3 regions of the Clostridium sp. CM042 genome follow, and region 2 is predicted to be linked to each of the others. Evidence: a T-box and tRNA genes for the amino acid it is inferred to sense, from the RefSeq annotation. Region 2 holds a T-box; the other regions hold tRNA genes.

Region 1 (10,465 bases), 550 kb from region 2:
CATCACCGAGAGCTTTAGCTGAATCATAAGTAACTAAAGATGTATCAACGCTACTTATTCCAGCAGCAGCCATGAATCCTCCGCCACCGTTGTATCTATAGTTGTTTATTGCAACTGTAAATACATCTGAATCCTTAACCAATCTTCCATTGACCTTTAAGTTCTTAATTCTGTTTCCAGCTACCATTTTTTTAGTAACTGAATCAATTGCTCCTGCTGGCTCTGTTAAGTCGATGTCATAACTTGCTCCGTACAATTGATCCAAATTATAATCTGCAATATTAAGATCTGCGTCCTTAACTATTGGATCTGTTGAACCTGATGTCCGTTTGTAGTATCTTACTGTATATTCCATCCAATCTTTTATTTGTTTTCCATTCATCTTAACTCCATAAAGAAAATTCTCGTATACATATACACCCATAATATCCTTAATAGTAATATCACCTTTTGGAATATATGATGATAAACTTAGTGGAGCTGCTATTGAGAGTTGTGTTCCAGCTGCACCAGCTTGAACTTTGTTTATTAACTCCATTATTTCAGTTGGTTCAGTAATTTGCTTCTTTCCTTTATATTCTCCAGTAGATTGTCCAAGTATTGTTGAAGTATATTCTAAAGTTTTAGCTTGATACGGTGCAATTAAAGCTGCTATATCAGGATCTTCAGCGATAGTGCCCATAGCTATGTTTTTAGTAGTTAATCTTGTAACAATTCCTGCAGCACTAACCGCTATATCAATTTGTGAAACGTTTTGTGCCCATTTACCAGGCTCCAATATTGGAACTACTTTTCCTTCTGAATTTTTTAAATTGAGGTCATTTAAAGTACTATGTGCATGTCCTGCAACTATAGCATCTATTCCACTTACTTGAGTAGCCAATGCCTTAGCTTGATTTTCTGGAATAATATCTGCTACTCCTTCTTCTCCAGTATGTGCAGCTACTATTATTACATCTGCTCCATCTGCCTTTACTATTGGAACCCATTTTTTAGCTTCGTCTACTAAATCCTTAAAATGTAATCCATCATAATGATCTGGATCCTCCCAACTAGATATAGTTTTTGTTGTAAGTCCAAGTACCGCTACGCTAATTGTTTTGCCATTAACTACAAAAGACTTCATAGTATATGGTTTAACAAAATTTATATTATCAGCTTTGTAAGTATTAGCAGATAACACGTCGATACCTTGAGCCTTCGCATCATCCTTAATTCTATTTAATACTTCAAGTCCATAATTAAATTCGTGGTTTCCTAGAGTCCAGCTGTCATATCCCATTGCTCCCATAACTGCTGACATTGGATAAGTTGTAGTTTTATCTATCATATTATAGTAATAAGCAAGTGGAGTTCCTTGAATAGTATCTCCATTATCTATTAACATAACATTTGGATTAGTTGCTCTTAAACCCTTAACATAAGTTGAAACCTTTGCAAGTCCCTGCCCTTTTGAAGGCGCTGCATTTGTTCCATAATCAAAGTTTAGAACATTTCCGTGTACATCTGAAGTTGCTACTACTGAAATAGTTGCTTCAGGATCTACAGCTTTTATTTGATTGACTATTCTATTCTTCATTACAACTGTCATCTTGCCCTTAGCTCTAACGTCAGCATTTAAAGCATCTCTTACATTTTCATGCGAATCTACTAAACTAGCTACTATCTCCGGTACTAAGAACCCTGTAAAGGTGTCCCCTCCAGTAGCAACAAAATCTGGTGCATTTACTTTTAGTGTGTCTGTATCCTTAACAACTGTGCCGTTGCTTTCTCTTATTATGCTAACTACTCTTTGACCTGGTATTTCTGGTGTTGTGATTGTCCCATTTGCATCTACTACAGCTGGTTTATACGATGGTTTCGAAGAATCATATACAAATTTAACTCCCGAAATTTGTATTCCTTTTCCATCATTTTGAACCGCTTGTTCAAAAATGAATTTCAGCTGTGCACCCGTCATGGTTGTAGTACAAATCGTATTATCAAATGGCATTATATTAAATATTGTTCCAACAGTTATATCGCCTACCGGAATTGGACTTAATCTAATCCCTCCGTTATTCACCATTCCCACCTCTGCTGGTGATGTTGAAAAATTCTTTACAACATCTGCCATCCAATTTCCAAGTTGAGATTCTCCATAAGGTGAGTCAGCTTGGCTTTTAGTTAAAGCATTGTCATTAGTTCCAATTACTTCATTAAATATTGGTATTAATGCCGTACTTGCATCATCAACAATTTTCTTACAATCTGGGTCTGTTGCTGATGTAGTTGTCACTGTAACTCCTTTCCAGTTTGAACCTTTAGGTGAGAAACCTACTATTTTATTTGTAGAATCTACAGTAATCTTTAAATTTATAAAACCTTTACCAGTAGCCGCTGCAATTAATGTAGGTACGTCCAAACCATCCGCATCTTTGTTTACAACATCACCAATACTATGTGTATGTCCACCAAATACCGCATCTACGCCATGTAATTTATTAACCATATTATTAAGTGATGAACCACCATCATGTACATCTGCTAATACTATATCAGCTAGATTTCCATCTCTGATTTCCTTTGCAACTGTATTAATTTCTGTAGCTGGATCCCTAAAATCAAAAGGGGCTACTAAAGCTGGCATAATTATACTTGGAGCTTCCTTAAGTATTGCTCCTATTACTGCTATTTTAACACCATCCTTAGTAATTATCTTATAAGGCTGATATGGTCTATTGCTTGTCCCTTTTTTATACATATTAGCACAAACAATATTGTAATTTGCACCAATCATAGTTTCAGTATTAATTATATCAAGTCCCCAATCAAATTCATGATTGCCTAAAGCTGTAACTTCCATTCCTATATTTGATAACACCTTTTGAACTGGAACTCCTCTTAGTACATTAGAGGTAGGTGTTCCTTGATATAGGTCTCCTCCACCAATGATAAGTGTTCTTCCAGGGTTTGCAGTTTTCACATCTTTAACTACTTTTGCTAATGCTGCTCCTACAGGTTTTGTATTAGTTGAATCCAAAAGTTGTCCATGAAAATCTGTAATTTCTACTATATCAAATGTTTTATTTGTAGCATCAACTGGAGCTATTTTTTTTACTAATGGAGAATTTACTTTTCCAATTCCTAGATTTAATACACTCGAATCTAAACTTGTCCCGGAAACGTTTACATTTGCTGATGTATCAATTCCAGCCGCCTCTACAATTTGAGTTCCAATAACACCGTTGAAATTAAATAATATTAATGCTAACGACAGTATCCAGCTAAGTATTCTTTTCTGTTTCTTTCTAAACAATGAAATCCCTCCTTATTTTGTTATTCTTGCCTCTAGAATTTTAAACAAAATTTAAAAAATAATGTTAATTACATATAACTTACTTTTAATTTTAGCATTAAGTGTCTATTAAAACAATATATTACTTCTATTATAAATAGTTTTATTTATGTAATTTATTTCAACATATTAATATTTAACATAAACCTCTATCCATTAAGATATAAAATTTATTAATAAAAATATACTATAACTATTGCATTAATTATAGATATATGTTAAAATTCATCTTGTCAGACATGCCGAAGTGGTGGAACTGGCAGACGCGCTGGACTCAAAATCCAGAGGTAGCAATACCGTGCGGGTTCGATTCCCGCCTTCGGCACCATAAGACTTTCAAGGATTTCTTGAAAGTCTTTTTTTATGCCCACTATCATCTTACTTTTAACACATTTTAGGCATGGTACAGGTGTAATACAAACGAATAGTTTATACTTTATTAAATTTTTATAAAAAAAACAAAAGACAGAACAAGAGCAATGGAAGTTGCTCTTGTTCTGTAGTATCTAAGACACATTCTCATTGAATGTACAGTGTACAATGTTAATATCCTTGTCGCTTGATGTCTTATTAGCGAATTCACATTCACATAAAGAAAATGAATCATTAAATATATAACTGATAAAATGCAATTTTCTATTAAAATTATTTTTAAAATTGCAGATAATGTACATTTCTAATCAGTAAAAATTTATGTACTAATTAAAAATAATGTGAATGCATTTAATATAAAAGGGTGAAGGATTAGGCATATCTTTACCCTTCACCCTTTTATATTAAATAATAATTTTTTTTGATTACTCCAACGCAATCATTGAAATCAAAAGTACTGACTCTTCAAGATTAATGAATATAAATCTATTGTAATCAATGCTATAATTAATTTATAAATATCATAAAATTGCAAAAAATAAATATAGACGTTAAGGAGAGCGATATTATGAAAAAATCTATATTAATAGGTACAGGAATTTTTATTTTAGGTTTTATAATAAGTGCATTATGCGGAGATTTTTGGGCAAGTGGAGACGTAGAACACTCTTATTTAAACAGTATTATTTTTTCAATACTCTATCTTTCTTCTGTTGTTGGAATTTCAACAACATTAATTTTAAAAGAAATTAAGATAACTCAAAAATAGATAAGGAAAAATTATAATTTTTATGCTTTTATATGTTTAATTCAATACATATTCAAAAAAAGCAAAAAATTTATACACAACATTCATATATGTCGTCGCAGGTAACCCCATATCATTAGATGTGGGTTTTACTATATTAAGTATACATTAATAATGTGAAAGTAACACAAATGTAATTGTGTTACTTTCACTTTGAGGCTATCGCCCATTGCTTAAAAATTTCGTTTTGAATGTAACATATCGTATTGACTTGTTACGTTCAATGTATTATAAAGAGTTAATTAATCCATTCCATAAAAAAAGAAGGTGTTAACCCTCTCTTATATTTCATATTCTTTTATGTGTCGATATAATGTGGCTCTGCTTATATTCAATAGCTTTGCAACTTCAACTCCTGTTACTTCTCTATTTTCCACTTACCATATTACTTCTTGAAGTCTTTAGGTAAACTTCTATTAGGTCTACCCAACTTAATGCCCTTGTCCTTAGCATTCTTTAGCCCTTCTATAACTCTACCCTGTATTTTTTCCCTCTCCTTGTCTGCTATATAAGATAAGAAGTTAATTAGCATATTGTTTATGGTATAGTCAAGTTTTTGTCTCTTATTAATTTGTGAATCGAAACTTTTTAAATCATTGGAAATCTGATTTCCTAAAAACTTCGAATTTCCAGGAAATTAACCATAGAATCATTCTTTACAGATCATATGATAAATATATCTCACCTCAGCGTAGTTTGGTAACGATTAAAATGCTCGCTATTACATTTATTGTATTTATATCTTATTTTTCGTTTAATTAGTGGTAATATCCTATTTGTACAAAAATAAAATATCTTATTCACTATAATATGTTTGTTATAAAATGAAGAACTAAGTTAGTATTCTTTAGGATTAGTTGCTACGCTAATCGATTAGTAACCAGAACAACGATTTTATAAGAAGTACCACCGAAGTGGCCAACAAGGAGAAAACGAATAGCCCTACGCCAATTTTTTATTATGAATATTGATGGTTAGAAGCAATTCTATACTATTATTATAATTTCCAGTTATCTTTATCATTTTGTAGTTAGTTGAAATACTGGAAATTCATTAAAAACTAAATACAAAATTAATTATTCGAGGAGGAAAACTATGATGAAAGATGTATTAGTATCACCACAAACAAAAGATTTAAATGTAATAACAAATGAAGGTATCAAATTTAAGCAAGCTAACAATGAGGGTTTATATTTAGGAGTGTTCGAAGACGTTAAAATTGCTATTTGCAAAGCAATATATGCACAAAAGGCGTTAACTATTTCTTATAATAAAGAAGATAGAGAACGGCTTATAAGAAGTAATCCAACGGAAACTGTTATATGCAATAGTATAGGTATGATAGCTGCCGGAAATTCTGTCGTGTTTAATGGACATCCAGGGGCAAAAAAATGTGTTGCGTTTGCTGTAGATATGATAAATAGAGCCATCAGCTTATGATGCCAATACTTCCAATTGTAAGAGTTAAAGATATTGATGAAGCTATAGAGTGTGCAAAAATAGCGGAACAAAACAAAAGACATAGTGCATATATATATTCAAAAAATATCGCTAATTTAAATAGATTTGAAAAAGAAATAGATACAACTATTTTTGTAAAGAATGCTAAATCCTTTGCTGGAGTAGGTTTTGGTGCAGAAGGATTTACAACTTTCACTATTGCTGGACCTACTGGTGAAGGAATAACCTCTGCAAGAAATTTTACAAAACAAAGGAGATGTGTGCTTGCAAACTAACTTTTTAATGGAGCCAGTGTATTTTAGCTGGAAGATTTAAAATCTATTTTTAAAGATGGGCAGATTGTAAATCACGGAACATAACTTCAAACTTTGGTTGCAAGTTATGTGCCAAAGGAAATATAGATTATGGATGTATAAAAATTTACCTTTCAAAATATAGTACTTGTAAAAAAATGTGTTGATAATAATAAATAAGAAAAGAGAGTGATCATTTTATGTTAGAAAGTGAAATATCTAACCAAATTACAACACCACTTACTGCTCCATCATTTCCTAGAGGTCCCTATAGATTTCATAACCGTGAATATCTTAATATAGTATACCGTACAAGTGCTGATGCCTTACTAAAAGTTGTACCGGAACCTTTATCTTTAGATTTAGATGAACCTTTAGTTAGATTTGAAATGATGTATATGCCGGATGTAAGTGGATTAGGTGCTTATACAGAATGTGGCCAGGTTATTCCTGTAAGTTTTAATGGTATAAAAGGTGACTATTTGCATATGATGTATTTAGATAATTATCCAGCTATTGCCGTTGGTAGAGAACTTAGTGCCTACCCTAAAAAACTTGGTTATCCAAAACTATTTGTTGATTCAGATACATTAGTTGGTACATTAGATTATGGAAAATTAAGAGTATTAACTGCTACGATGGGATATAAACACCAATCTTTAGATATAAATGAAGCACGCAATGAAATTTGCCGTCCTAATTTTATGCTAAAAATTGTACCTAATTATGATGGAACTCAAAGAATTTGCGAGCTCATATCTACACAAATTACGGAGATTACTATACATGAGGCATGGACTGGTACTGCAAGATTACAATTATTCGATCATGCTATGGCGCCATTTAATGACCTACCTGTAAAAGAAATAGTATCCTGTTCTCATCTTCTTACGAGCTTAACCCTTCCTACTCCTAAAGTTATATATGATTATCTAAAAAAATAGTTATGATAAATTACTGCATAAAAAAATATCACCAGCTGACAGGCGGTATTTTTTTGTATTTTTAAATAATAGATGATCAAAATATTAATTGTTGTTAATGCACACTATTTGCAATATATTTATTAACATTTGTTCTATAAATCAATCTTGGAGTATTAATTAAATCGAATTCTTAAAACGTTTACAGTTAAGCTAACCGCTATTAAACAGTAAATCACGTAGTACTGATCTTGTTAATATACCTGTTGGTTGCTCATAATTCAATCTTTTTAGTTCAGGAGCGGCCTCAAGTCTTTTTCTCCAGCTAGTTTTAGCTCGTGCCATTTTGACTAAATTTTTAATATTAGCTTGAGTTCCATTCTTAATTTTATAATTTATTAATATCTAAACCACCTCGCTCCTCTTTTTTATATTTCTATAGGAGATATTAGTATCATTTATTTGTGGAATGAATTTAAAAGAGTACCTTATAGAGCCTTTATCTAACTTTTATAATAAAATCATATCATGAAACCTGGCATTTTCTTGTAATATTATGTTTTAATTAATGATAACTATTTTGCAAATTTCGCTAATATTATTAAATGTAGACTCTTCTATCCTCATATTAATTATACAAAAAGTACCTATAGACTAGACAATTTTTTAAATGTTAAGTCTATAGGTATCAGTTTATAAGGTTTGATGCGCATTCTTTATTATTGGCTGCATATGATAATTTTCATATGCAAGTTACTTTAACCCTGATGACGTATGGTATGTATACTCATTAAGATTATTGAACATTATACATTCCTTTACTTTCCATATATTGAAATATAGCTTCTCCGTGTTTTTGTTCTTCCTTTTGTATATGATTTAATACATCACGAACTCTAGTGTCTCTAAACTCAAAAATTGTAGTATCGTAAGCTCCGGAAACATATTTTTCTGTCATTAATAAATCTGTACACATATCAGCATCAGATAAATTTACTCCACCTGATTGTGTATTATTCATATTGGTGGTCGAACCTTGATATCCCATAGTTTGCCCTGAGCTTTGATTTTGCGGCTGGTTCATTTGAGGAATTTTACCGTTTAATAATTGATTAATACTATCAAGATGTGTTCTTTCTACTTGCCCATTAGCATTAAATATTTGTTTCAATTGGGTATCTTTAGTTTGATTTGCATAATTCGTATACTTTTCTATACAAATTTGTTCGTGGCTTTTTTGATCCTCTAGTAACATTCTTTCTTTTTGTGATAACTGTATTTCCATAATATACACCTCCAATCTTATTTTGTGCCAATTTTGTTGTTTTATACATAAAATCACCACCCAATATTCCATAACATTATACAAATATGTTCTAAATTAGTCATATATATTGCAACTTCATCAAATTGGAATTAACAGGTTATGTATCAAGCCAATTAGTTGACTTTGTAAAATCTTATGAAGGCTTTTACGATCACTCTTATGATGATAGCACTGGTGTTATCACTATTGGATATGGAGCTATAAGAAAGGATAGAGTTGCTTTAGGTCGTTGTACTAAAGGGCAATCTACTGATTGCCTTATGGATGAAATAAATGCTATGACTGCTAAAGTTAAAGCTGATTTAGATAGTATAGGTGTTTCTTTAAAACAAAATCAATTTGATGCTCTATGTAGCTTTGCTTATAATTGTGGCACAGGAGCGTTATTCGGCTCTACACTTTATAATAGAGTATGTCAGGGTGTAAGAAATGAAAGTTTAAGGGAGAACTTTACAGTTTGGTGCAATGCTGGAGGTAAAAGAATGTAGGGGCTTGTAAATAGAAGAAATGAGGAATGTGATATGTTCCTTTATGGAGATTATTCGAGAAATCTATAATTCAAAAGATGTTCAGAGCAGCTTAATAAGTTGCTCTTTTTTTAATTACTTTAGATAAAAAGCGAGGAAAAACTTAGAGATGCAGTTAAATCTAACCCACTTGCTAACATTAAGTAATTAATATTAATCACTCATAAAATTACATAATTTTACATAAATTATAATTAATGCTATAATATGTAATAGAGTCTTGAAATAGATAGGAGGGTTTAATATGAAATTATCAAAAAAAATAATGGCAATTACACTTATGTGTACTTCAATTCCATTGTGTTCAAACAATATTGCAGTTAATGCTGCCCAAAACGAAGATGTAAATTCATCTTATGATACAGTACAACCAGCAATAGCTGGGGTAGTACCATCAATATTTTGGAAAGTAGAAATAACAAATAACTCAGGAGCAACTGTTTATAGTAATCCAGGTGAAGGAAATAAAGTAAAAACATTAAAAAAAGGTGTCAAAGTAGATTACGCTGGGGAAACTAGAGAAGTAAATGGTTATAAGTGGTATAAAATATCAGACGGTTGGGTGTGTGAACGTTTTGCAAAATTATTTTTTCAAATTGGTTATAATTCTATTAAATAAAAGATTTTTTATATTAGGCTGAGAATGTAATATGATTTTATGCACACTTATAGGTGGGACGCCAACATAAGTGTAAAAACCGGTAACTTGATGGAAATTAATCCATTAGATACCGGTTTTTTTATTATTTCATATTTTCATACTCTTTAACTCTTCGATAAAAAGTGTTGTTTTTTAGGTTTAAATCTCCATTGCTTTTTTAGCTGTTATTTTTCTATCTTTCCATTGAGTATAAATAATTTCAAAGTTATCACCAGCATTTATTTTTTTCTTCCAAATTTCACTCCATTATCAAGAGCAATTTTTATACCTTCTTTTTGGCGTTCTCTTGTTCTTGTTCTTTCATTTTCGGCCATATAGCTTAAAAGTTGCAATATAATATCTGATATGAGGTTTTCTAAACCATTCGTATTTTTATATTTTGTTGTATCTAAAAGGGGCCTATCTAGAACTACTAGGGGTAGTGTATAGGAAAAAGGTATTGAAATATTTTTGCTTTATTTGATAAGCAAACACGAATTTATTTTAATATGCATTACTAAAGTATTACATAATTAATTGAGGTTTAATAATAGTTAAGATAGGATTTAATAAATTAAATGTTACTGAGCAATTAAATTATATAAATAAACTACTTATGAGGGTTAAAACTTAAAGGTATTGACTACGCTAAAATAATAACCTTCAATTAGCCTTCAATCAATGTATACAACGGTGTCGAAACTTATAGTCAAATATAAAACATTTGCATTTGTAGTATACTCCAAACGAATTATTCATAGTTTTTTATTGTTTAAT
Region 2 (10,465 bases):
AATTTTAAATCCTTGTTGAAAAGCTCTAAATCTAAAGCATATATAGATTCAAAATCATATTGCCCCTGTTCATCTCTTGGAGTAATTTCTCTATCAACAAAATAATCATCTAATGAAATAAATATTGGTACTAGGCCGTTCACTCTCAATTGAATACCTAATCTTCTTGAAAAAGTCGTTTTTCCTGAAGAGGATGGTCCTGCAATAAGCACTAATTTTACCTTTTCCTTCTTATGAATCATATCCGCAATATAGGCAATTTTCTTTTCATGAAGTGCCTCTGCTACTCTAATTAGATTAACAATATCACCATTTACTACTTCATTGTTTAATGCACCAACACTTCCAACACCTAGTATTTCTCCCCATTGTGCTGCTTCATAAAATACTTTAGCTAATTTTTCGTGTTTATAAAATTTAGGAATTCTACCTGGATCATCACTTGTTGGGTATCTTAATATAAAACCTGGTTCATAGTATATTAAATCAAATGTTTTTAATATTCCTGTTGAATAAGCCATGGGCCCATAGAAATAATCATATCTCCCATCTAATTCATAAAGCTTAATCTCTTTTGCGGTTACGTATTTTAAAAGCTTAACTTTATCCTGCATATCATACTGCGTAAAAATTTCCACTGCCCTCTCTTTTGAAAATGCTATTTTCCTTATAGGAATATCAGCTTTTATTATTTCGCTCATCCTACTTTTTATATCATATATATCATCAATATCTAGTGCAATAGTCTTATGAATCTCACCAAATAATCCTTTACTTAAAGAATGTTCGATAGAAATTCTAGCTTCAGGGAATAATTCAGAAATTGCTTTTATTAGTACAAACTGAAGGGTTCTAACGTACGCCATCATTCCAATTCTACTTGTAATATCTACAAGTTCAAAATCACCCCCATGCGAAACAGTACTTCCTAGCTCATAAAATTTATTGTCAATTTTACCTAAAACTACTGGAAAATCATTTAACAAACTATTTTTTTTAATAATATCGTTTAATATAGTCCCCTCTGGGGTTGAAATGTTTCTACCATCTTTAAGTCCTATATTGAAACTGATCATACAATCATCCCCTATTTTTAGTGTTTAGTACTATTATACTTTAGTTTTTAAAAAATGTATCCTTTCCCCCTTATAATTTTTGTGTTTAAAGGAACCATATACATCATATATTAAAGAGGTGTTATTATGCTTATTTTAGTAATCAGAACTTTTTTACTATACTTCACAGTAATATTCATTATGAGAATGATGGGTAAAAAACAAATAGGTGAGCTTGAACCTTTCGAACTTGTAATTGCATTGATGATCTCTAATCTTGCAACTTTCCCCATGGAAGATATAAGAATACCAATTATACATGCGGTTATACCAATATTCACTTTGCTATTTCTCCAAATAGCTACTTCCTATATTGAACTCAAAAGCGAAAAGGCTAGAAAAATTTTAACAGGCACTCCGAGCATATTAATAAAAAATGGCAAAATTGATATTGCAGAGCTCAGATGCCAAAGATTTAATATTAATGATTTATTCGAAGAACTTAGATTAAAAGGGTATTTTAATTTATCTGATATCCAATATGCTATTTTAGAGACTAGTGGTGAGCTATCCATATTGCCTAAAACTAGTGGTTCCAATGCAACTAAGGAGGATTTAAATATATCCATAACTCAAGAGTCTTTGCCTATACCTTTGATTATGGACGGCAATATAAATTTTAAAAATTTAGAGCTTTTAAAAAAAGACAACACTTGGTTAAACAGTATATTGAAAAAAAATAATATTATCTGTGCTAAAGATGTTTTCATAGGAATGATTGACTCTAAAAATAAGTTTTATTATCAACTTAAGGAAGGGAAAGATAAGAAAATATGAAAAACGTTATTATAGCCTTTGGATTATTTTTTACAATGATTATAGGTATATTTGTATCTATAAATCTTATAAATCGTAATTGTGCTCATTTACAAAATTTGAATTCTTCCCTAGAAAGCTATATACTTAAAGAGAACTATGAAGATGCTTACAATTTATCACTAGATTATGTATCTGAGTGGAAAAAAGCTTCTAAACTTTTAGCTATATATATACATCATGAAGATACAGATCATATGGACAGTGAGCTTTTAAAATTAACTCAATATATAAAAATGAAAGATCAGTCTGAATGCTTAGCCACTATACATAGTATGAAATATCTTGTAGATCATATAATGTCTCATGAAAAAGTATCTATAAGCAATATTTTTTGATTTTTAAATTTATAGGTACAATTTATAGTAAAGGGGTAGAAAATAGTCCAATTATAGCTTATAATTATAATATATCATAAGAGTCCCGCAGGGACAATATATGTCCCTGTCACAAAATTTGAAAGGTGGAATTAACATGGCTTTAGTTACTACTACTAATATGTTTAAAAAAGCTTTAGAAGGAAATTACGCTATTGGAGCTTTCAACATCAATAATATGGAAATAATTCAAGGAGTTGTCGACGCTTGTGCTACTCATAAGTCAGCTGTTATACTTCAAGTATCAGGCGGCGCTATGAAATATGCTAGACCTACTTACCTTAGAAAAATGGTAGAGGCAGCTATAGAAGACACTGGTCTTGATATTGCTCTTCACTTAGATCACGGTTCTGATCTTGCTCAAGTTAAAGTTGCAATTGCTGCTGGATTTACTTCAGTAATGTATGATGGTTCTCATCTTGATTATGAGGAAAATGTAAAAACAACTAAAGAAGTAGTTGAATTTGCTCATTCTAAAGGTGTTGTAGTTGAAGCTGAACTTGGAAAGCTTGCTGGAATTGAAGATGCTGTTAGTGTTTCTGCAGCAGACGCAACTTATACTGATCCAGAACAAGCCGTAGATTATGTAACAAGAACTGGTATTGATTCTTTAGCTGTAGCTATAGGAACAAGTCATGGTGCATATAAATTCAAAGGCGAAGCTAAACTTGATTTTGAAAGATTAGCAACAATCACAGAAAAATTAGAAGAAGCTGGAATGCATAATTTCCCAATAGTTCTTCACGGAGCATCTGCTGTAGATCAAGATTACGTTGCTATGTGCAATGAATTTGGCGGAGAAATTAAAGGTGCAAAAGGAATACCACTAGATATGCTTAGAAAATCAGCTTCTATGGCTGTTTGTAAAATAAACATGGATACTGATTTAAGACTTGCTATGACAGGTTCAATAAGAAAAGTACTTGCTAAAAATCTTGGCGAAATAGATCCAAGAAAATATTTAGGCGAGGCAAGAAATAACATAACTAAATTAGTTGAAGGTAAAATCACTAATGTTTTAGGTTCTGCTAATTCTTCAAAATAATTTAGATTAAATTAATTAAAATCTAAGTGATTAAAACAAAGATACCCACAGTATATTATACTGTGGGTATTTTTGTTTTATCTTTTAATAGGAGACTATAATGCTTTTATACTTTTTTTCTTATCTATTTTTCAACATAATTACTTACATGTTTAATAACCATATTAATTGTTCCGTCACCGTTTCTTTGTATTTCAAAACGACTATTATCATGATATGTTTCTTCATTTACATATAAATCTATATCTTTATCAATTTTTAGTCTTACTCTTTTTAGCTTTTTATCTATCCATTCTTTATCAAGACTAATATTTTCTGAAATTCCTTGTTCTGTTATGAATTCAACAAATTTTTCCTTAGTATCATTATTTTCAGAAAACATTTCCTCAGACAATTCTTTAACGTCAATATTATCTTCTTCTCTAAGTTTTCTTTTTATAGTACTTCTAACAACTTCTGCTTCATCTGCATTTTCTACAAAGTTATTTTGGGTGAATTTTTCAGCTGCCTTCACGAAGTTTTTAGTAACATCTCTTTCATTATCAATAATTGTGCAACCTAAGTAATTACTGATAAAGTAGTTTGAGCCATATTCCTCCTCTTCCTTATTCTTGCTTTTTTTATCGATAACCATTAAATCAAAATTATTTTCATCTCTAATTGGTTTTAAAAACGCACATTTTTGTATTCTTTGAGAACTACCAGGTAGACCTGTGACCTGTGATACTATATCAATACCTAACTTATTATCCACAAACTCAATAGTGTGCACATAGTTTTTAATATAATCCATTTTAAATATCCCAATCATTGGTCCAAACTCTGTGGTAAAAGATACTATTACCAAATCACAAGAAGGAACACTCCCAATAGATCTCATTAAAACAAACATCTGTCTTGCTAGTTCCTTAGATACCACCAGTAAATTATTCTCACCATTTAAGTATTCTTGTGATATATCTTTTACTATGTTTCGATCGGAATTAAAGACTCCATACTTTAATTCTTCATCTTTTAAGCACTTCTGTATATGTTTCAGTAAATAGTTATATTTTTCTTCATCTAAGTCTAATGCATATTCATTCAAGATAGGTTCATCTGCATTGTTATCTAAAACATGAATAATAGCCTCATTTATATTAATTTCTTTTATGTACTCCAAAAAAACACCACCTTAATATTTATCTAAGGCGCGTTTAAATAAATAACAAGTCAATAATGCTAGTCCATTTATTTAAACGTGCCTATTTATTATACTATGTATTGGTACTTATAACAAAGTCATATATTGCTATTGACCTTAGTTCTCAACAGAATATTATTGTACCTAACTATTTTCCTGTATTGAAATTTATAATTTTAATGTAATATTAATGTTACTTTATTTAAGTTATGATATAATCACAATTAATGATATAATAAAGAATTAATGATTAGATATATAAAAATAGGAACATAACAATTAATAACTCTTATGTTCCTCAGCAGCGACAAGGAGGAAGTACTTTGAAAGAAATAGAACTTAGAATTATAGATATTGATGTACAAGAAATCCGCAGAAAACTATTAAACATAAATGCTATAAAAGTAAAACAAGAAAATCAAATAAATAATATTTATGACTTCTCGGATAATAGGCTACTAAATGGCAAAGGCTATGCAAGAATACGAACAGTACAAGATGAACTGACAAATTCCACAGTTCATTACATAACTACGAAAAAGCTTATAAGTCAAGAAAAGTATAAAATCATGGATGAGCACGAATCAGAAATTAAAGATGCTGCTGCTGCTAAGGGGATATTCGAATCCTTAGGTCTAGAACTTATACAATCTATTAAAAAATATAGAGAAAGCTATAGCTACAAAAATACTCTTATTGAAATAGATATAAATGAGGAGACATTCTGTCCTTTTCCTTACATAGAAATTGAAAGCGAGGATGAATCCGAGATTGAGGAAGTTGTTACTTTGCTTGGTTACCGCTTAGAGGATACTACCGCTAAAAGTATTTATGAAATATTAAAATCAAAAAAATCATCAAAGGGGTTATAATGTTTGGATATGTAACTCCCTGTAAAATGGAAATGAAGATAAAAGACTACGAAAAATTCAAAGCTTATTATTGTGGTCTATGCAACTCTATTAAAAATAATTTTGGCAACCTACCAAGACTAACTTTAAATTACGATATGACTTTCTTGGCAGTACTTCTGGACGCGCTTTCAGAGAATAAGTACAATTTTATTAAATTTAAATGTACAATACATCCACTAAAAAAAAGAATTATGATTAATAATAACGAGGCAATAGATTATGCAGCCTTTTGTAATATTATTTTAGCCTATTATAAGGTAATGGATGACGCTTACGATAATAAAACAATGAAAAGTAAAGTTCTTTCAATATTTTTAAAAAACTATTTACCAAAATCAGAAGTAGCATATACTGATGTAATGAATTATACAAAAGAAAAGCTTTTATTACTAAACACCCTAGAAGCGAACCATAAGGATTTATGCATAGATGAGCAGCTATCTATAGATGAATTATCTGATGTTTTTGCTGATCTTACAGGATTTATAATATCCTTCTATTATAAGACTGCTTCCTTTAAGGATGATTTATATTGGCTTGGCTATAATTTAGGTAAATGGATATATATTATAGATGCTTATGATGATTTAGAAAAAGATATAAAAAGTGATTCTTTTAATGCTATAAATTCATTGTTTAATACAGATAAATTAGATTTCAAAAGTTTTTCTACATTAATAGCACCAAGAATTGATTTTATATTAGCTACCTGTGCTGAGCAATGTTTAAAATATCTAAATAGATTACCTTTAGTAAAAAATGAAGATATATTATGTAATATACTAGAACTAGGACTCATGGAAAAAATGGATAAGGTTTTTAATAAAAAACGCAACATTGATAATTTAAAAGGAGTGGAATATAAAGATGGCAAATCCATATGAAGTACTCGGTGTACGAGAAGGCTCATCTAAAGAAGATATTAAAAAAGCTTATAGAGAGCTAGCAAAAAAATATCATCCTGATCAGTATGGTGATAATCCTTTAAAAGATTTAGCTGAAGAAAAAATGCAAGAACTAAATGAAGCCTATGATTCACTTATGAAAAACACTAATTCTTCTAATAACTACGGCTCATCAAGCAGTTATAGTTCTACATCAAATGATGACTATACTAATAACAACATATATCAATCTATAAGAATGGATTTAAATAGCGGAAATATAGCCTCCGCCGAGCAGAAATTGGGTTCCATGAACACAAAAACTGCTGAATGGAATTATTTAACGGGAGTTGTTCACCTCAAAAAAGGTTGGCATGATAGTGCTTATACTTTTATAAGTCGCGCCTGCACGCAAGATCCTAATAATATTGAATATAGACGCAGTTTTAATGAACTAAATTCGCGTACCTCAAATTATAGAGATAACTATTATGGTAGGCGTAACAATGATTTTGGCATGGGTAATATGTGTCTTAACTTGTGGTGTGCAGATACTATTTGTGAATGTTTAGGTGGAGATCTTATTTCCTGTTGCTAAGTCTATTAATTTAGGAGATGATTTTTATGAAATCTAATAATATTGCTAAGGGTGGAATATTCGCAGCACTTAGTTTAATATTACTATATCTTTCTTCTATTTCCCCTACCAATAAATTATTTATATTAGGCATTGCTTCTTGCATTATCCCCTTTTCAATTTTAATTACTGGAATAAAGAATACCATTGTAGTATATAGTGCTGTTTCCTTGCTTAGTTTATTTATTATACCTTCAAAGCTTATAAGCATTACCTACATACTAATTTTTGGTTTCTATGGCTTTGTTAAATATTTTATAGAAAAATTAAGAAGTATGATTCTAGAGATTGTACTTAAGTTATTGTATTTTAATATAACCTCCGCTATAATTGTATTTATATATAAATTATTATTATTATCAAAAATTCCTAATATAAATATATATTTAATAATAATTGTTATGGAGTTTGCCTTCATAGTATATGACTATGCGCTTACTGCATTTATATCCTATGCAAATAAAACTCTTGTTAAGAAATTTAAGTAAGGCATATGAAAATAGACTAGGCTAAAATAGACTAATATGCTGATTTTTTATTTAATGTGTCCTAACGCATGGCCTTGACACAAAATTCTATTTAAATTATAATGAATAATAATACAATCTTAAACAAATGATACTATAATAAATCGCTTTGATTAGGAGTAGTAGTATTTATAGCATTTTAAAGAGAGCTGCTATTAGGTGTGAAGCAGTAATGATATAATATGAACTTGCCTATGAGCTTACTTGTAAGTAATAACTTACAAGTACGGTTAAAACCGTTATATTCTTAAGTGAGGCGTAATGCCTAATTAGAGTGGTACCGCGGAATATTACTTTCGTCTCTTTGTTGAGATGAGGGTTTTTTTTATTTTCTAATTTAAAACTAAGTAGAAAAGCTTAATAATTGCAGCTCAGCATGAGATGATTAACAGCTCAGCATGAGATGATTAACCTACAGAGCATAAGAAGGAGGAATACTAATGGCAAAATATAATACAACCATCGATGAAAAATGGCAACAAAAATGGGGAGAAACTAACCTTTATAAATTTGATGAAAATAAAATTGATAAGAAGTTATATGTACTTGAAATGTTCTCTTATCCGTCTGGAAGCCAATTACATGCGGGGCATTGGTTTAACTATGGTCCTGTAGATTCTTGGGCTAGAATGAAGAAAATGCAAGGATACAATGTATTTCAGCCAATGGGCTTTGATGCTTTTGGTCTACCTGCTGAAAACTATGCAATAAAAACAGGAGTGCATCCAAAAGATTCTACGAAGCAAAACATTATTAATATGGAAAAGCAATTAAAAGCTATGGGAGCAATGTTTAATTGGGATCATGAAGTTGTTACATGTCGCCCTGATTATTATAAATGGACTCAATGGTTATTCTTAAAACTATTTGAAAAAGGCCTTGCTTACAGGAAAAAAGCACCTGTAAATTGGTGCCCTAGCTGTAATACAGTACTTGCAAATGAGCAAGTAGTAGATGGTTTTTGTGAAAGATGTAACACTGAGGTTACTAAAAAGAATTTAACACAATGGTTCTTAAAAATAACTGACTATGCTGATGAACTACTAGAAAAGCTTGATACCTTGGATTGGCCTGAAAAAACCAAATCCATGCAAAAACATTGGATAGGGAAATCTACTGGTGCTGATGTTACTTTTAAAATAGTTGATTCTGATGTAGACTTTAGTGTATTTACTACAAGAGTAGATACTTTATTCGGTGTTTCATATGTAGTCATAGCCCCTGAAAATGAACTTGTAGATATCCTCACTAAAAGTGAATATAAAGATGCTGTTGAAGCTTATAAATATGATGCTAGAAAACAAACTGATATAGAAAGACAATCTATTACAAGAGATAAAACAGGTGTATTTACTGGTTCTTATGCTATTAATCCTATTAATGGACGCAAGGTTCCAATTTGGGTAGCTGACTATGTTCTAAACACTTATGGAACTGGTGCAGTAATGGCTGTTCCTGCTCATGATGATAGAGACTTCGCATTTGCCACTAAATACAAATTACCTATTGAAAGAGTAATTATTGGTTTAAAAAGTGTAAATGGCGAGGGCGAAAATCTTCCTTATACTGAACATGGAAAAATGGTAAATAGTCAAGAATATGATGGTTTATCTACCATCGACGGAAAAAGATCAATCGTAAAAAAATTAGAAAGCATGAGTCTCGGATGTGAAAAAGTAAACTTTAGACTTCGTGATTGGTTAGTTTCAAGACAAAGATATTGGGGAGCTCCTATTCCAATAATCCACTGCGAAAAATGTGGGACTGTTCCTGTACCTGAGGATCAACTTCCTGTAGAACTACCTTACAACGTAGAATTCTCACCAGACGGAGAATCACCACTCGCTAAATGTGAGGATTTTATGAATGTCACTTGCCCAGTTTGTGGCGGCACAGCTCATAGAGAAGCTGATACTTTGGATACATTCGTTTGTTCTTCTTTCTACCAATTTAGGTATGTAGATAACAAAAACAGCGAAAAAGCTTTTGATAAAGACTTAGTAAACAAAATGCTTCCTGTAGACAAATATGTGGGAGGGCCTGAACATGCATGTGGTCACTTACTATATTCAAGATTTATAACCAAAGCTCTTCGTGATATGGGATATTTAGATTTTGATGAACCATTCTTATCTCTTACTCACCAAGGTTTAATTTTAGGACCAGATGGAGTAAAAATGAGTAAATCAAAAGGAAATACTATTTCTCCAGACAAGTACATAAAAGAGTTTGGCGCAGATGTATTTAGAATGTACCTAATGTTTGGTTTTGGTTATATTGATGGTGGAGCTTGGAGTGATGATGGTATAAAAGCTATTGGAAGATTTGTTGATAGAATTGAAAGATCAATCGACACTGGAATCAGCGTTATGTCAAAAGAAGTTAATAACAAAGACTCTCTAGGCATAGAAGAAAAAGAATTAAACTACTGGAGACATTTCGCAATAAAAGGAGTTACTGGAGATACAGAAAAACTTCAATTTAATACTGCTATTGCAAGACTTATGGAGCTTACAAATGCTATATTAAAATATGTTAATGGAGACAATATAAACACTAAATTTTTAAAAGAAGTGCTTGTGGATTACCTTAAGATTTTAGCTCCCTTTACTCCTCACTTTGCAGAAGAGAAGTGGGAAACCTTAGGTATGGGTTACTCTGTATTTAATCAAATTTGGCCTAAATTTGATGAGTTTGCTCTTATAAAAGATGAAGTAGAGCTAGCTATTCAAATCAATGGTAAAATTAAATCCAGAATAACTATATCTCAAAATTTAGATGAAGAAAGTATAAAGAAAATTTCTCTTAAAGATGAAACAGTAATCGCTACCCTAGAAGGTAAAACTGTGCGTAAGGTTATTGTAATTAAAGGACGACTAGTTAATATAGTAGCTTCTTAGTAATAGCTACATACAGTTTTTACAGTTTAAATTTGAATTATTATAAAAGGAGAGTAGAAATTTTTAA
Region 3 (10,465 bases), 560 kb from region 2:
CAATTAAAGCATTAAATCTAGAAAATTTATTGTTGTTTTTATTTTTCCTTCTCACTATTGCACCAACCTTTTAAAAATCATATAAATGTACTGCATCAAAATTTCCACTCTTTCTTCATATATTCCTTTTGAGAAAGTTTATATGTGAATTTATACATAAAAATAGATACTATTAGATTATATATTCCATGATATAATACTACTCCCATATGTGTATATTGCTTTATCAAAAACAATATAGAAAATACTATTATACCTTTTACTAAACTTAACACAAAAGTTGAAACTATTGGCAAAAATGATTTTTCAACAAATATATTTTTACCTATGTTTGCAGCTATAGCGCACATAAGCATATTGCTTAACATATTTATTCCGAATCCATTTAAGAAATAGATGTCCTGTAGTGCGCCAGTAAAAACTCCAATTATTACTGCGTCTTTTGGAGAACTAGCAATCGAATAACACAGTGCAAAAGTAAATATTAAACTTGGGTATGCACCGTTTATTTTAAGTAAAGGCATCAAAGTATTATCTAATATTAGAAATAGAATACATAAAAATACTACTGTTAATATTCTCTTCATACTACAACTCCTAATATTTTATTTCTCCTGTATCATTTTTTGGTACCACAATAAAAACTTCTTCAATTTTTGAAAAGTCAACATATGGCTCTATTATAGCACTTTTCATTACTTCACCTTTATCCTCATGAACACTTAGTACCTTTCCAATTCTAATTTCAGCTGGATATTTGCCAGCGAGACCAGATGTTACTATTATATCGTCTTTTTTTATACCCGAATCCACAGATAGATGCTGTATTTCGGCTAGTAATTTATTGTTTTCGTCTTTATAGCCTTTAACCATACCATTATTATCTCTTGTACTTTGAACAAGACCTGCCACTGCAATATTTTCATTAGATAAACATTGAACGGTGGCCCAATCATCACCAACAGATGTAACCTGACCTACGAGACCGTCTCCAGTCATAGCTATCATGTTTCTTTTTATGCCTTTATTTGTGCCTTTATTTATTATAAATCCATCTGAAAAACTATTTCCACTTAATCCTCTAATGTCAGCACCTACATAGTTGTATTCATCTCTTTGTTTTGAAAAATTAAGCATTTTTCTTAATCTTTCATTCTCTTTTATTGAAGTATCATATTCTAATGATTTAACTTGTAACTCGCTATTAGTTTTTAGAAGTTCTTCATTTTGCGCTTTAACCTTTGAGTAGTTTGTTATAAATTTAAAAGAACCCTTTATTTTATGAAACCCACCATAAAATATACCCTGCACTGAATTTATCGTTACACCCACACCATTCTCCACGAAAGATATTTTTTCTCGATTCGCACTATATCCTATTAAAGATAAAAATGTAACTGACAGTATTATAATAACTACTGCCAGTTTATTTTTTAAAAATCCCATATTTATCTTCTTTTACTCATGACGTCTATATTAACGAGAGCTTTTCCTGCTCCTATAGCAACACAATCAAGTGGATTTTCAGCTATGTGTACAGGCATATGCGTTTCGTGATTTATAAGTGTATCTATTCCTTTTAATAACGCGCCGCCTCCAGTTAACATAATTCCTTTTTCCATTATATCTGACGCAAGCTCTGGTGGGGTTTTTTCAAGGGTTGTTATTATTGCCTCAATTATTGCTTGAACTGGCTCACTAAGTGCTTCTCTTACTTCCTTTTGCGTTACTTCTATCACTTTTGGTAACCCTGTTATTAAATCTCTTCCTGTTATTTCCATACTCATTTCATCATCTTCTAGCTCATATACTGATCCAAGCTCCGTTTTAATATTTTCCGCAGTTCTCTCACCTATCATAAGGCTGTACTGTTTCTTAACAAAGGCTATTATTGATTGATCTAACTTATCCCCTGCCACTCTTAGAGACTTGCTTGTTACAATTCCACCTAATGAAATTATTGCCACTTCTGTAGTTCCGCCTCCAATATCCACTATCATACTTCCAGTTGGTTCATTTACAGGAAGTCCAGCTCCAATTGCTGCTGCCATTGGTTCTTCCATTAAATAAGCTTCTCTTGCACCTGCTCTTTTAGTTGCTTCCTCTATCGCTCTCTTTTCAACCTCAGTTACACCAGACGGAAATCCAACTACAATTCTTGGACTTGTAAGACCTTTTGAACTAATTTTATTTATAAAGTGTCTAAGCATTTTTTCAGTAATCTCAAAATCTGCAATTACTCCATCCTGCATAGGTCTAATGGCAACAATGTTACCTGGTGTTCTACCTATCATCTGTTTAGCTTCTTCACCAACTGCTAATACCTTATTAGTATTTATATTTATAGCTACAACAGAAGGTTCTCTTAGTACAATTCCTTTCCCCTTCAAGTAAACTAATGTATTCGCTGTTCCTAAATCTATTCCCATATCTCGAGATGTTCCAAATATTCCCATTATAATTTCTCCCTTCGTATCTAAAGTATTCCTTTTTCTTTTAAGCTCGTATAAGTTCCATTACCAATAATTATATGATCAAGCACTTCAATTCCTAGTAATTTACCACATTCTTTAAGTCTTATAGTAATGTTTATATCTTCCTTGCTAGGAGTTGGATCTCCAGACGGATGATTGTGACAAATAACCACGGAAGCACTACATTTTTTAATAGCTTCGTAAAAAACTTCTCTTGGATGAACTATTGAAGTGTTTAAATTACCAATTGAGATATCTTTTATGCTTATAATGACGTTCTTTGTATTTAGCATAACTAATTTAAGATATTCTTTTTTTAAATATCTCATTTCTTCCATAAGATATTCTGCAACATCTTTTGGGGAAGTAATTTTGTAATCTTCTCCTGATTTAAAGCTTCTAAATCTTTTTGAAATTTCTGTAAGTGCTAAAAGTTGTGTTGCTTTAGCATTTCCAACACCCTTTAAATTCATAAATTCCTCTGCACTTGAACTTAGAAGTCCATTTAGTCCGCCACACTCAGAAATTATTCTACCACAAAGACTTATAATATTTTCATTTTTTGATCCTATTCTAAGTATTATAGCTAATAACTCATCGTTGGATAAAGTTTCAGCACCGTATCTTAGCAATTTTTCCCTCGGTCTTTCATTTTGAGGCAAATCCATGATTTTGCACGTCATACCCATAAACAACTCCTTTATAGATTGACCCCCATCTCCCTTAACATAAAATATAATTTATTTACTGGTAGCCCCACCACACTATAGTAACATCCCTTTATTTCTTCAACAAATAGAGATGCTGATCCTTGTATTCCATAAGCTCCAGCTTTATCAAGTGACTCTCCCTTTTCTATGTAATTGTTTATTTCTATCAAAGATAATTTTGAAAATTTCACTTCCGTACAAACATACTCAGTACTAATCTCTTGAGTTTCGGTGTTTATTACTGCAATTCCTGTATATACCTCATGTGTATTATCACTTAAATCACTAATCATTTGAAAAGCTTGCTTGTTATTTTTAGGTTTACCAAGCACTTTGCCTTTGAAATAAACAATAGTATCACACCCTATTATAGCAGCTGGTTTTTTAACGCTACTACAAATAGCCATAGCCTTTCCTTTTGCTAAGGTCATAACGTAGTCCCCACAATTCCCAGAAAATAATATGTCACTCTCTTCAAAGTCACTTACTATTACCTTGAAATTACTAGTTATTTTTTTTAAAAGTTCCACCCTACGCAAAGATGCAGAAGCTAGAATAATATCCACTACATCACTCCTAATATTTTCTATATAATATTATTGCCAAAACAATGCCTATAATAGACATTATATTAATATTAAAATTTATACCGAAAGTTACTGCTAATACTTTAAAATCTATAAGCATTGGAGTATTCATTCCTATGGTGTATGTACTCTTTAAAAATTTGAGTGCGCTTACGTTATCTCCTAATAGCTCACCTATAACACTTCCAGAAATAGCTCCAATCAGTATAAAAAAAATAAAATACGGATTTCTTCTTTCTGCACTTTTCAAATTGTACCCCCCACTTTACTTATATCCTATACATTTTAACATTTAATAAATTCATACACAAGTGTAAAAATTTAATATTCAAAAAAAGTTTATAATTATAATTTATTAATTTGCAAAGATATCTACTAGTATTTAGATAAAAAAAATACAATTAGATTCAAATAATCTATTTGTATTTTAAAATTTTTATTTAATTTTACTTCTTTAATATTTTCTTTATAAATTTATAGATGTAGATATACCCTTCCTCTGTTTTTTCCTTTTTTAATTCCGCTGGCATTGCAGTTAAATATGATTTCATTTCAGTCATGGCACCATAATTCACACTTTTTTCATCTGCACCCTTTAAAGAACTTATCCATTTTTTTAATTCTACAGTTTTAATTGATTTAGTATCTTTTTCTGAAAGTTTATTTAATATTTTAAGGTCGGCACTTATCATTTCATTGGTTTGTGCACTTGTTGAATCCTTTCCACTCAGTTGAAAATTAATTTTAGTATAACTTATTTTTTTTGCATCAAGTTGTTTAATAATATTGCCAATCCCATCTTTAGGATAAACACCAAACAAAACTTTATATAATTTATCTTCTTCAATAATAAAAGGTGTACTAAACTCCATTAAACTTTTTTTCAAAATCAAAGCATTTTCCTTCGCGCTAAAAACGCCACATTGTATTGCTACATAATCTTTAATATTCGTTTGAGGAATCACCTTAGAAACATCTACGCTGTCTTTATTTACTTTACTCTCTTTTACTATATCCGTTTTAGTAGTTTTATCACCTGTACCCGTTTTTACGTTATTATTAGGTATTAACTTGGACAAAATCGTGCCCAAAGCAATGGCTACTATTAAAGTTAATGTAATTACCATCATGAAATTATTATTTTTCCTAGGTGTCTTATAATTATATCTAGTATATCTCACTTTATCATCCCCTAACTTAATAAATCTTTAAGCATCTTTTTTAAAATAACTACTTAAATCATCTCCTGCGGAGCTGAAATGTCATTAAGTTGTAGTCTATTTTTTTTAGATACCTTATTTAAAATACTATTATTTTAAAACTGATTTTAGAATGAAAAAAGAAATATATATGTTATGCACTTGTTTTAAATAGTCCTATACTAGATTTCTATAATTCAATAATAATAATAATAATAATATATATGCTATTTTATTATTATTGAATTATTTTTTTAAGAATTATTATATCCTTGTCTTCTCTATCTATCTCTAAAAAATTACTCGTTACCCTACTTTGCTCAAAGTTATTGCGTTCCCAAAATTCCACCATTGCATTATTATTAGCTGAAACAAAAGTATAGAAATTATACATCCCATAATTTTCATGTAAATGTTTAGAAAACTTATTAATAATTGTGTTTGATATATCAACATCATATAGTCTAATTTCTATTAAATAACACATAATCCATACTTCATTTGGATTTTTAAATTCTATTCTACCTTTTATAATACCTATAAGTTCACTACCACTTAACACTTTAAGAAAGTACTCCCCCTCGCTCACATAACACTCTAAATACCTTTCGTAAAATTCCTTAATATCATAATTTAATCTTGCCTTTCTATTAAAAGCTTGCTGTTTATTAATCCAATTTTTAATTTTCAAAATATCCTCTTTTTCTACATTCATAATGCTAACATCATCAAATTTAATATCTATATTAAACATAGTTACACCTCTTCAATTTACTCTTCTTTAACATTTAATGCCTCTTTAATAATTAAATTCTACGTTACTTTTAAATACCCTTCAAAAAAAATTATATTAATACAGCTATATTTTCATTTTCTTGGAAAATCATTGCAAATAAAATAACCCTATAAGTTTTTATAGGGTTATAAATGAATTTTGTTTTTCTTTATGTTAAATGATTACTATTTTTTATTCATCTCTGTACATAAGTGTTACTTTAACAATTCTTCTAACTATTTCTTTGGCTTCTAAATATGGTATCCCACACCTATTTAACCTCCTAAATATAGCAGGGTTATACCGCTCAATTCTTCTTACAATAGACTCAACATCATTGTATTTGGGATTAGGTTTGTCAAAGTGGGCTCTATCTTGATAATTATCCAGTTGCCTTAAAGATTCATTCCCCTGCTCATAATCGTTCATAGATATATCTCCATACATCATACCCTTTGGATTAACGCCATTCATGAACATGTCTTCATTAAATTGGTTCATTCCCATAAGCGAATTTATCCCCATATTAGGATTTACATCCTGCATATCACCCATTGGCATTCCCATGTTTGGGTTCATACCCATATTCGGCATCATATTCATTTGTCCATATCCGTACATCATGGGTTCTAGTGGAACCATTTCATAATCTTCCTTCATATCTATATCTTCAATATTTCCGTCCTCTAGTTTCATAATTGCCCTCCCTTTATAACTTAACACATTAACAATTTATGCTAGAGGCCGTGTTTTGATACTAATTTTATGACAATATGCAAAAAAAATAAAGAGGATGTAATTACACCCTCTTTAAAACACCTGCTTTTTATAGTGCCCGATTTTACAGCGCCTCTACTTTAATCCTCTTACAGGCTTTCTCATGTTACTATCACCATTTATAGTAACTGGATTATTTTCTTTATTTTTAAGTGGCTTCTCCTGTTTTTCATTAGAATTATTGTTTTTGTTTTTCATAAATAACACCTCTTTCAGATGTTAGTTTTTCCATATTTCTTTTAAAAATTCACTTTTCATATATTTTGATCTTTGCAATAAAAAAAAGAGAGGTATTTCTACCTCTCTTTTAAAGTAATATAAATTTTTGGTGCGACAGACGGGACTTGAACCCGTATGGTCTCCCACACGTCCCTTAAACGTGCGCGTCTGCCATTCCGCCACTATCGCAAATATTGTTTATTTAATATAAAGGATCAAATCTTATAGTCATATGTATTTTAAAACTTTTAACTACAATATTGATTATATATTAGTTTATTATAAATTGTCAATAGTTTTTTCCTGTTTTTACTGGATTTCATCACCATATAATTTTAAATAAATATTATAATTTGTCTTTACCTTTTTTACATATTTATCTGTTTCCCCGAAAGGTATCGCATTTAATGTTTTTCCATCGCTAGAGTATTCTTTATCCTTAAGCCATTTTTGTACATTTCCACGTCCACCATTGTAAGCTGCCAACACCAAGTCTATATTTCCATTAAATTCAGTGTTTAAATTATTAATATACCAACATCCCATAGCAATATTAATTTCGCTTTCATATAACTTTTCCACATCAAAATCTTTTAATTTCATATTTTCTGCAACCCACAATGCAGTATCAGGCATTATCTGCATAAGCCCATAGGCACCTTTTGGAGAAACAGCGTTTCCATCAAAATTACTTTCTGCCCTAATTACAGCTGCAACCAAACAAGGATCCACATTGTACCTTTGCGAATACTTAATTATTTGATTTCCATATTTTATTGGGTAAAAACTTTTAAAAATGCTTTTAATATTAATCACTATAATAACCAAAAAAATTAAGATTAAGATTTTTACAATTTTTTTAAATTTCATAACTTCACTTCTAACCTTTCTAACTGCGTAATAATCAATTCTAGTTGTAACTTTGTATTTTCAACGCTTCCACTATTATCAATAACAAAATCCGCAAATTTTTTCTTTTCATCTATTGGCATTTGAGCTCTTATTCTATCTCCTGTTTCATCTAAACTTAGATCATCTCGAATCATAACCCTTTGTACTTGAACATCTCTACCAACCCACACTAAAATAGTTACATCCATACTAGTATGAAAATTGTTTTCTATTAAAGTAGGTGCATCTAAAAAGCAAAATTGCCAATTATCTTTTTCGTACATTTTTATTCTGTCTTGTATTTCTTTTGTTATAAACGGCATCATTATACTTTCAAGTTTTTTTCTTCGAGTATCACTCTTAAATATATAGTTTCCAAACTCTTTCCTATTAAGATTACCTTCTTTGTCAAAAAACTCATACCCGAATTCACCTTTAATTCTACTCATCATCTCAGGGTATATTATAAAAACCTCTCTAGCTACAATGTCTGCATCAATAACGGGAAGACCCTTATCTCTTAGCATATTAGTCACTGTGCTCTTTCCACTACCGATTCCACCTGTTATTCCAACCTTTATCATTTTCAACTATTTTGCCTCATACCAAGTTTCTCCAATGCTTATTTCTACTTCTAGCGGAACTGAAAGTTCAACTACATTTTCCATCTGTTCCTTAACCAAATTCTCAACTTGCTTAAGCTCATCCTTATATACATTTAATATTAATTCATCGTGCACTTGAAGAATTAAAGTACTCTTTAACCCCTCCTGCTTTAATTTATCAAATACATTTACCATAGCAAGTTTAATAATATCTGCTGCACTTCCCTGTATCGGCGTATTCATAGCAAGTCTTTTGCCAAAGGACTTCACAATTTTGTTTGTTGAATTTATTTCATAGATAAACCTTCTTCTATTCATTATTGTAGTAACGCTATTATTCTTCTCCGCTTCAACCACTATATTCTCCATGTATTTTTTAACATTTGGATATCTTTCAAAATATGTTTCTATGTATGTTTTAGCTTCTTTTCTAGATATATTTAAGTCTTTTGCTAAGCTAAATTCTCCAATACCATATACTATTCCGAAATTTACAGCTTTTGCATTACTTCTCATAAGCGATGTAACTTCTTCTATCGGTACATTAAATACCTCTGAAGCAGTTTTGGTATGAATATCACAATGTTTAATGAAAGCCTCAATTAAATTTTCATCCTCCGCTATATGAGCTAATACCCTAAGCTCTATCTGTGAATAATCCGCAGATAAAATAACACACTGATCATTGTGCGGTATGAATACTTTTCTTATAGATCTACCCATTTCATGTCTTATAGGGATATTTTGCAAATTAGGTTCAGTACTTGATAGTCTTCCTGTTGTTGTAACTGTTTGTGTAAAATTTGAATGTATTCTACAATCTGTATCAATTACTGCTTGTAGCCCCTCTATATAAGTAGAAAAAATCTTTGTTAACTGTCTATACCTTGTAATTTCTGTGATAATAGGATGCTTATCTGCTAGTGCCTCTAAAACCTCAGCATTAGTCGAATATCCTGTTTTTGTTTTCTTTATAACAGGTAAATCTAGTTTTTCAAATAATATCTTTCCTAGTTGCTTTGGAGATTTAATATTAAATTCTTCTCCAGATAAAACAAAAATAGTGCTTTCCATTTCTTTTATATCTTGATCGAATTTTATGCCAAGTTCCGCTAATCTATCCTTGTCTATTGTAAATCCTTCTGCCTCCATATATGATATAGCTTCTGTTAATGGTTGCTCCACCTTATATAGAAGTTCTTCCATTTTGTACTCTTCAATCTTCTTTTCTAATATTTCATAAAGCCCTTTTAGTAGTGCTACTTTATTAATCTCTCTTTCATGACCCTCGCCTATAATACAGATTCTAAGAATTTTATCTATAAGAGTTTCCAGGCTATACTCCTTTTTAGCTGAATCAAGCAAATAAGCCCCAAGTTCTGTATCAAATTCTACTCCTTGTAACTTAATGCCCTTTTTATTAAGCGCGGTGTAAGCATTCTTTACGCCGTGACTTACCTTTTTAATATCATTACTCTCAAATATAGTTTTCAAATAACTTATAGTTTTTTCTTCATCTTCATTAAACAAATCAGTAACCACAATCAAATAGTTTTTTTCCTTATAATTAAGATATATGTTATTTACGCTAATTTTAGAAAACACATTAGCGTTTGCAATATCAAAAATTATATAAACTGTATCTTTAATTTCACTAATAACTTCCTTAAGCTTCGATAACTTATCTATTACCGTAAAATCCGCAGAAAATGTTTCTTCGATTGAATCCTCATCATCTGGTATTTTCCCTATTAAAGATTTAAATTGTAATTTGTAGAATAAATCTTTTACAGCCCGTACATCGTATTTTTCTTTTGATTTAATTGAACTTAATTCCATTTCCATAGGCACACATGTAATAATAGTAGCTAATTTTTTACTGAAAATAGCCTGTTCACTATAAGTAGTTAAATTTTCGACAAGTTTTTTGCCACTAATCTTATCAATATTCATAAGAAGATTTTCTATACTCTTATACTCTTTAATAAGCTTATAAGCAGTTTTTTCACCAATTCCTGGTACACCTGGAATATTATCAGAAGCGTCTCCCATTAGCCCTTTTACATCTATAAATTCTGTAGGCGTTACTCCAAGCTCTTCTATTATTCGATTTCTATCATATATTTCCTTTTGTGACATTCCTTTTTTATTTATTACAACTTTAACATTATCTGTGGCAAGCTGGAGTGCATCTCTGTCTCCTGTTATTATAAAAACTTCGAGTCCTT

What was found. A T-box is a leader RNA that pairs with one kind of tRNA and senses whether it is charged. The one in region 2 lies ahead of leuS (leucine--tRNA ligase), so its partner is inferred to be a tRNA-Leu.
Region 1: it has a tRNA-Leu gene. The T-box ahead of leuS (leucine--tRNA ligase) is inferred to sense a tRNA for this amino acid. The anticodon was not compared.
Region 3: it has a tRNA-Leu gene. The T-box ahead of leuS (leucine--tRNA ligase) is inferred to sense a tRNA for this amino acid. The anticodon was not compared.

The regions. Positions count from the first base shown of each region.
Region 1 is NZ_CM143646.1:3,708,056-3,718,520, reverse strand. It holds gene ACWJJ7_RS17670 (5'-nucleotidase C-terminal domain-containing protein) at 1-3,298, opposite strand, end outside; tRNA gene ACWJJ7_RS17665 (tRNA-Leu) at 3,579-3,665, shown strand; gene ACWJJ7_RS17660 (hypothetical protein) at 4,278-4,478, shown strand; gene ACWJJ7_RS17655 (helix-turn-helix domain-containing protein) at 4,799-4,894, opposite strand; gene ACWJJ7_RS17650 (hypothetical protein) at 4,903-5,049, opposite strand; gene ACWJJ7_RS17645 (hypothetical protein) at 5,613-5,957, shown strand; partial or broken gene ACWJJ7_RS17640 (aldehyde dehydrogenase EutE) at 5,948-6,253, shown strand; gene adc (acetoacetate decarboxylase) at 6,472-7,215, shown strand; gene ACWJJ7_RS17630 (hypothetical protein) at 7,408-7,539, opposite strand; gene ACWJJ7_RS17625 (spore coat protein) at 7,991-8,479, opposite strand; gene ACWJJ7_RS17620 (lysozyme) at 8,605-9,009, shown strand; gene ACWJJ7_RS17615 (SLAP domain-containing protein) at 9,293-9,667, shown strand.
Region 2 is NZ_CM143646.1:3,160,071-3,170,535, reverse strand. It holds gene ACWJJ7_RS15075 (nucleoside kinase) at 1-1,076, opposite strand, end outside; gene ACWJJ7_RS15070 (DUF421 domain-containing protein) at 1,203-1,892, shown strand; gene ACWJJ7_RS15065 (DUF4363 family protein) at 1,889-2,269, shown strand; gene ACWJJ7_RS15060 (class II fructose-bisphosphate aldolase) at 2,406-3,353, shown strand; gene ACWJJ7_RS15055 (nucleoid-associated protein) at 3,478-4,515, opposite strand; gene ACWJJ7_RS15050 (class IV adenylate cyclase) at 4,860-5,408, shown strand; gene ACWJJ7_RS15045 (DUF5685 family protein) at 5,408-6,334, shown strand; gene ACWJJ7_RS15040 (J domain-containing protein) at 6,318-6,932, shown strand; gene ACWJJ7_RS15035 (hypothetical protein) at 6,959-7,459, shown strand; T-box leader at 7,599-7,805, shown strand; gene leuS (leucine--tRNA ligase) at 7,939-10,398, shown strand.
Region 3 is NZ_CM143646.1:3,719,799-3,730,263, reverse strand. It holds gene ACWJJ7_RS17745 (penicillin-binding transpeptidase domain-containing protein) at 1-55, opposite strand, end outside; gene mreD (rod shape-determining protein MreD) at 96-587, opposite strand; gene mreC (rod shape-determining protein MreC) at 598-1,446, opposite strand; gene ACWJJ7_RS17730 (rod shape-determining protein) at 1,449-2,456, opposite strand; gene radC (RadC family protein) at 2,477-3,163, opposite strand; gene ACWJJ7_RS17720 (Maf-like protein) at 3,175-3,750, opposite strand; gene ACWJJ7_RS17715 (DUF4321 domain-containing protein) at 3,761-4,021, opposite strand; gene ACWJJ7_RS17710 (SPOR domain-containing protein) at 4,218-4,952, opposite strand; gene ACWJJ7_RS17705 (GNAT family N-acetyltransferase) at 5,209-5,724, opposite strand; gene ACWJJ7_RS17700 (hypothetical protein) at 5,938-6,441, opposite strand; gene ACWJJ7_RS17695 (hypothetical protein) at 6,598-6,720, opposite strand; tRNA gene ACWJJ7_RS17690 (tRNA-Leu) at 6,849-6,930, opposite strand; gene ACWJJ7_RS17685 (lytic transglycosylase domain-containing protein) at 7,051-7,611, opposite strand; gene coaE (dephospho-CoA kinase) at 7,608-8,216, opposite strand; gene polA (DNA polymerase I) at 8,223-10,465, opposite strand, start outside.